2 linked regions of the Runella sp. SP2 genome follow. The protein of the gene in region 2 binds, or shares a complex with, the protein of the main gene of each other region. Links are inferred from orthologs where the notes say so. Each region holds a gene or a part of one and is shown on either strand. Other genes may lie near its edges. The genes, in order: DTQ70_RS18150 and uvrB.

Region 1 (3,360 bases), 520 kb from region 2 along the record:
CTAAAACCGAAGCCGAAAAAGTGGTCACATTTTTTAGCCGTTCTAAGCAAAGACTTTGGACTAAAGGGGAAACTTCGGGTCATTTTTTACAAGTAAAAACAGTTTTGGTGGACTGTGACCAAGACACGATTTTGATAAAAGCGCATCCAATTGGCCCTACTTGCCACACGGGGGCGGATACCTGTTTTTTTGAGAAAAATGAGGGCAAAGCTTCGTTTTTGAATTACTTACAAAAGCAAATCATTCGCGACCGCAAAAATAATCCCTCGGATGCGTCATATACAAGTAAGCTTTTTGCCCGTGGTGTTAATAAAATTGCCCAAAAAGTCGGTGAAGAAGCCGTGGAGTTGGTGATTGAAGCCAAAGACGCTAACGATGACTTGTTTAAAGGTGAAGCTGCCGATTTGTTGTTCCATTACCTGATTCTTCTCGAACAACGTGGGTTGGATTTGGACGATATTGTGGACGTATTAAAAACGAGACACAAATAAAAACATTTTGTGCATCAGGGTACTCATACCCTGATGTACAAAATGTACAAAAATCACGTATTGCTACCGTAAAATTCTCAGCTTCGCAAAACTCAATAAGAGGGTTTTTTCGCCCGTTGTGTCAAAATGAATAATGGCTTTGCGGTCAGTGCCGTTGACGTCCATTTTCTTGACCGTACCTTTCCCAAATTTTGGGTGTTCTACGCGATTACCTTCTTCCAGATTTGAGGTATCACTTGCCACAAAAGGCTCGCTCGACGTACTGGCGCTGTTGGTTGGTGGGGGAGGAGTCGGCACCTTGGGACTGGATACCCCAGTTGAACTTTTAACCGTTTCGCTCGTTCCTTTTTGAGGTTGAGAAGTGCGGTTGGCTATCTGACGAATAAAATTCATCGACGACGGCTCCGCATTGTTTCGGTAGTCGTCCATGCCTCCCGAACGGCGCCCTTTGGTCATCATCAAAAAACGCTGGTCAACTTCAAACAAAAATCGGCTAGGTTCGCACATATTGAGGCGACCCCAGTTGTAGCGACTTTCGGCGTACGAAAATGTGAGTTTGGTTTCGGCACGGGTAATGGCCACGTAAAACAGCCGTCGCTCTTCTTCCAAATCCTCGCGCTTTTCGAGCATCATTTGGCTAGGGAATAATCCTTCTTCTAGCCCCACAACATACACATTTTTAAATTCAAGCCCCTTCGCGCCGTGAATCGTCATCAAAGTTACGCGGTCGGTGTCGCCATCATCGTCGCTTTCGTCAGCGGTAGTTAACAGTGAAACAGTTTGCAAAAACGAACTCAACGTTTTGTCCTCATTATCGGGGTTATCCACAAACTCTTTGATGGCGTTCAGCAATTCTTGCACGTTTTCGTAGCGGCTCAAGCCCTCCACGGTTTTGTCTTCGTACAACTCCCGCAAAATTCCCGAGGCTTTGGCCACGTGAGAAGCTACAGCGTAGGCATCTTTGCCTTCTTCCAGCAAAATTTTGAAACTTTTAATCAAAGTGGCAAAACCCTCAATGGGCAAGGTCGCACGCCCCGCCACGTACCGAGAGATATTGGAAACAACTTCCCAAATTGGCACGCGGTGCTCGGCCGCCGATACGGATATTTTGGCTACAGTGGTGTCACCAATGCCACGTTTGGGCAAGTTAATAATTCGCTTAAAAGCTTCCTCGTCGTTTTGGTTCACGATAAAACGCAAGTACGCCAACAAGTCTTTGATTTCTTTGCGTTGGTAAAACGACAATCCCCCAATGATGCGGTACTTGATGTTGAGTCGGCGGAGGGCCTCTTCAAACGCCCGCGATTGGGCATTGGTACGGTACAAAATCGCGAAATCGGTGTTGCGTAAGCCTTTGTTTACTTTTTCTTCAAAAATCGCGGTGGCAATCAGCCGCCCTTCTTCGTTGTCCGAACTTGCCTTCACCACGTCAATCAATCCTCCCTCCTCGTTAGTGGTAAACACGTTCTTTTTGAACTGCGCTTTATTTCTAGCAATCACCGAGTTGGCTGCATTCACGATGGTTTGGGTCGAGCGGTAATTTTGCTCCAACTTCACCACCCGTACTTCGGGGAAATCGCGCTCAAAATTGAGAATATTCTGAATGTTAGCCCCACGGAAGGCATAGATACTTTGGGCATCGTCGCCTACCACGGCAATGTTCCGATGTACCGCCGATAACTTTTTGGTAATCAGGTACTGTGCCACGTTGGTATCCTGAAACTCATCGACCATCACGTATTGGAATTTGTGCTGGTACTTGTTCAAAATTTCAGGAAAATCGCGAAAAAGCACGTTGGTATTGAACAACAAATCGTCAAAATCCATCGCATTGGCCTGAAAACAGCGCGTCGTATAAGCTTTGTACAAGCGGCCGATTTCGGGCAATTTTGCCGCTTCGTCGTCGGCTCTGAACAACGGATTTGCCAAGTAGTCATCGGCCGAAATAAGGTTGTTTTTTGCCCCCGAAATACGGTTAAAAACCACGTTGGCTTTGTAGGTTTTGTCGTCGAGGTTAAGCTCTTTGACAATGCTCTTAATCAGCGATTTAGAATCGTCGGTATCATAAATGGAGAAATCGGAAGTATAGCCCAAAAAACGCGCTTCGATGCGAAGGATTTTGGCAAACACCGCGTGAAACGTTCCCATCCAGATGTTTCGCGCTTCGTACCCGACCACTTTCTCGATACGCGCGCGCATCTCTCCTGCGGCTTTGTTGGTAAACGTCAGCGACAAAATCCGAAACGGATCCACGCCATTTTCTATCAAATGGGCAATTCTGAAGGTCAGCACTCGTGTCTTGCCCGAACCCGCACCCGCAATAATCATCAACGGCCCTGGGCCGTGCGTTACGGCTTGGGCTTGGGGTTCGTTGAGGCCACTTAAATAATCAATCATTTACGTCATTTTTTTACACTACCACAAAGTTAGAGGAAAAGTTTGGGAGTCCCTTACAAATCAGCAGTAGCTCAGGGTAAAGGGTGTAAAAACGATGTTGTTTCGATAGCGCGAGTGTCACACTCGTGCTAATCATTTTTAGGCTTCAAGCCTAATCATTCAAAAAACGACTTGAAGCCTGAAAATAAAAGCCACGAGCAGGATGCTCGCGCCATCAACTAATGCGACTCCAGTTAGTTTCCTCCTTCCGAAGTGAGTCAATGTGGCTGCGGATGGGTTCGTTTTTGGGGAGTACCAAATCGGGGTCTTCTTGTAAAATTTCGTCGGCAGCTTCGCGGGCGGCTTTTAATACAGCACCGTCTTTGGCCAAATCGGCCAACAACAAATCCATCAAACCGCTTTGTTGCGTGCCCGTCAGGTCGCCTGGACCGCGTAATTTTAAGTCCACGTCGGCAATGTCAAAACCGTTGTT
Region 2 (3,242 bases):
ACTTGATAACCTTTTTCGAGAAGTAAGGTGGTAAGACGGCGCCCGATTAAGCCCGTACCACCAGTAATTAAAACAGTTTCCGCCATAATAATAGGAGTAAAGTACATCTATCATAACTGCCAATAAGGGGGAATCGTTGCGGTAAGGCCAGAAAAGTTGTGTAGATTTTAAATATGTTGAATAAAAATATGCTTTTTAGCGAGCTACGTTGTCAAAATGTTTTTTAATGAAATCTTGGCACGATGCTTGTACAAGAAGAATTAATATAATAGAGTAGGGTAATTTGGCATTAGCCCCGTTTCATTGGAACGGGGCCATGTTTTTTTTAGGGTTGTAAGTTGTCTTTGAAAAACAGAACTTTTGTGGCTATTTTGGGTGTTGTCTAGGTTTATACTGCTACTATTAATATGCCATTTGAGATCATTTCTACCTACCAGCCTACTGGAGATCAGCCCCAAGCCATTGCACAGCTTGTGGAAGGTATTCAGAACGGCGAACCTTCCCAAACGCTTCTTGGGGTAACGGGTTCGGGAAAAACATTTACCGTTGCCAATGTGGTAGCGCAGCTCGACCGCCCTACGCTGGTGTTGAGTCATAACAAAACCCTCGCTGCACAGTTGTACGGAGAGTTTAAACAGTTTTTTCCCAACAATGCGGTCGAGTACTTTATTAGCTACTACGATTATTACCAACCCGAAGCTTACATTGCAACGACCAATACCTACATTGAGAAGGATTTAGCCATTAACCAAGAGATTGATAAACTTCGGCTTTCGACGGTTTCGTCGTTGATGTCGGGGCGAAGAGATGTGTTGGTGGTGGCGTCGGTGTCGTGCATCTATGGTGCAGGAAACCCCGAAGAATACCGCAAAAGTATCGTGCGGGTAGGCGTTGGAGAGCAAATCACCCGCAATCAGTTTTTGTTTCGTTTGGTTGAAATTCTTTACAGTCGGACAGAAGCCGAATTTGCACGCGGAAACTTTCGGGTAAAGGGCGATACGGTCGATATTTATCCAGGCTATGCTGATTTTGCCTATCGTATCATTTTTTTTGGGGATGAAATCGAGGAAATTCAGCGTATTAATCCCACCAACGGCAAAAAAATCTCGTCCGAAAAGATGGTGGCCATTTTTCCTGCCAACTTATTCGTGACAGGAAGGGACGTTTTACTAAATGCCATTCGCCATATTCAGGACGATTTAGTGGCGCAAATTAGTTATTTTGAAAAAGAAGGTCGGTTGCTAGAAGCCCAACGAATTCGTGAACGAACGGAATTTGACCTAGAAATGATGCGCGAATTGGGCTACTGTTCGGGTATCGAAAACTATTCTAGGTATTTTGACAATCGAAAACCAGGCGAACGGCCGTTTTGCTTGCTCGATTATTTCCCCGAAGATTTTCTGCTGGTGGTGGATGAAAGCCACGTGACAATGCCTCAAATCCGTGCAATGTGGGGCGGCGACCGCTCTCGTAAAGAGTCGTTGGTCGATTTTGGGTTTCGTTTACCAAGTGCGATGGACAACCGACCGCTGACTTTTCAAGAGTTTGAGGACTTGGCAGGCCAAACGATTTTTGTGAGTGCAACTCCTGCTGATTACGAACTCCGACGGACGGATGGCGTGGTGGTAGAGCAAATTATTCGTCCAACGGGCTTACTTGATCCCGAAATTCAGGTACGCCCGAGCCTCAATCAGATTGATGATTTGTTAGAAGAAATCGATAAACGTGTTAAGCGAAATGAACGCGTTTTGGTTACTACTTTGACCAAACGAATGGCGGAAGAGTTGAGCAAGTATTTGGAGCGGGTAGGCATCAAAGGACGATATATCCACTCGGAAGTAAAAACCCTTGATCGGGTCGAAATCTTGCGTGATTTGCGTTTAGGTGCATTTGATGTGCTGGTAGGAGTAAACCTTTTGCGGGAAGGGCTGGACTTGCCCGAAGTGTCGTTGGTGGCAATCATGGATGCCGACAAAGAAGGCTTTTTGCGGGATATTCGTTCGCTTATTCAAACCATTGGGCGGGCGGCGCGAAACGAAAACGGAAAAGTGCTCATGTATGCCGACCGTATGACAGGCTCGATGCAAAAGGCCATTGAAGAAACCAATCGCCGTCGAGAGATTCAGATGGCGTACAATGCAGAGCACGGAATTACGCCCAAGACGGTCTTCAAGAGTCGCGAGGCCATCATGGAACAAACGTCGGTGGCCGATTCAAAACCATCGGCAAAACGTTATTACGTAGAACCAGAAGAGGTTCGAGTAGCTGCCGACCCAGTAGTACAATACATGGCAAAACCCGAATTGGAAAAGCTAATTGCGGAAACACAGCGCAAAATGGAAGCCGCCGCCAAAGAACTCAATTTCTTGGAAGCTGCCCGTTATCGCGACGAATTGTTGCAATTGCGAGAAAAACTGAAGAAAGATTAAGTGCTAAAGCACAGGTTAATTGTTAATCGCGGCTCGACACATTTTTTAAGTCATTCAAATCAGCCTCGGTAGAGGCGCAACATTTGTAGGCAAAGTTTCGCACACCCAACGGTTTTATTTCCGAAAAATAGCAGCTAAAGGTAACGTAAAATTGACCGCAGGGTCATGGAGTACATCGTCGGTGTAAGTATTTCTTTGACCATCAGGGGTAAGAACGATAATCATGCGAACGGAAGGCAAAACAAGCCAGACACTTTTGACTCCCGCAGGAAAATACAGCTCAAAAGCTTTTTGGGTTAAGTCGGTTAATGCTTGCTTTGGCGAAAGAATTTCAATGGCTAGAATGGGAGGGTGATTGTAAAAAATAATGTCGTTGAGCCAATCAACGGGTAGGTTATTGAAAACCGAAATGTCAGGTTTACACTTGCCAGTAGAGAGTTCTAATTCCAGTTCAGGAAAAATATCATACTCTGCGTCGTATTTGTCAAGAGCAACCCCAATTCGGTGAATAAGGCGTGAGTGATTGACAGATATAATATTTTCGGATTGAAATTCTTCAATAAGGTCAAAAGTTGTTGAAGCCATAACGAAAATAGTTTTTCCAAATTTAATGAATTCTCTCTAACATCACAACGCTTCTACTCCTTGCCAATTGGCGTTTTAACCCAGAAGCCGTTCTTTGATTTCTTTGATTCGTTGTTCCTTTTTGGGTTGTCGGTATTTTTTGGCAAAGGGAGTATGGTAGGTGTGTGATTCCAAAAATTTGATTTGAATTTCGTCCCACTTTTTGCGGTCGTGGAGCATGTCCATGTT

What was found.
Region 1: the proteins of uvrB (region 2) and DTQ70_RS18150 are in contact, whole or in part, in a crystal structure (PDB 7EGT), measured with the Thermus thermophilus proteins. The link is inferred for Runella sp. SP2 from one-to-one orthologs. Residues at the interface, in WP_096411307.1 of Thermus thermophilus: Glu23, Leu25, Arg26, Asp27, Gly28, Glu29, Arg30, Phe31, Arg55, Glu326, Asp327, Phe328, Glu379, Ser382, Gln383, His398, Gly400, Arg401; in WP_096412145.1 of Thermus thermophilus: His654, Arg656, Phe657, Gln666, Asp668, Glu669, Lys680, Arg681, Leu682, Ser683, Lys685, Tyr686, Ala687.

Annotation. Positions count from the first base shown.
Region 1 is NZ_CP031030.1:4,554,594-4,557,953, reverse strand. The notes cover bases 222-3,255. They hold DTQ70_RS18150 (ATP-dependent helicase), read right to left. Parts: upstream 2,889-3,255; coding sequence 555-2,888; downstream 222-554. Other genes in these bases: recG (ATP-dependent DNA helicase RecG), read right to left, coding at 3,103-3,255; hisIE (bifunctional phosphoribosyl-AMP cyclohydrolase/phosphoribosyl-ATP diphosphatase HisIE), read left to right, coding at 222-491. Also shown: more of hisIE, read left to right, coding at 1-221; more of recG, read right to left, coding at 3,256-3,360. UniProt on the Escherichia coli protein: A helicase with DNA-dependent ATPase activity. Unwinds DNA duplexes with 3'-5' polarity. Translocates on single-stranded DNA with 3'-5' polarity. Initiates unwinding more efficiently from a nicked substrate than double-stranded DNA.
Region 2 is NZ_CP031030.1:4,039,375-4,042,616, reverse strand. Bases 3-2,918 are described here. They hold uvrB (excinuclease ABC subunit UvrB), read left to right. Parts: upstream 3-407; coding sequence 408-2,429; downstream 2,430-2,918. Other genes in these bases: DTQ70_RS15990 (Uma2 family endonuclease), read right to left, coding at 2,544-2,918; DTQ70_RS16000 (TIGR01777 family oxidoreductase), read right to left, coding at 3-86. Outside these bases: more of DTQ70_RS16000, read right to left, coding at 1-2; more of DTQ70_RS15990, read right to left, coding at 2,919-3,014; DTQ70_RS15985 (HD domain-containing protein), read right to left, coding at 3,090-3,242. UniProt on the Escherichia coli protein: The UvrABC repair system catalyzes the recognition and processing of DNA lesions. A damage recognition complex composed of 2 UvrA and 2 UvrB subunits scans DNA for abnormalities.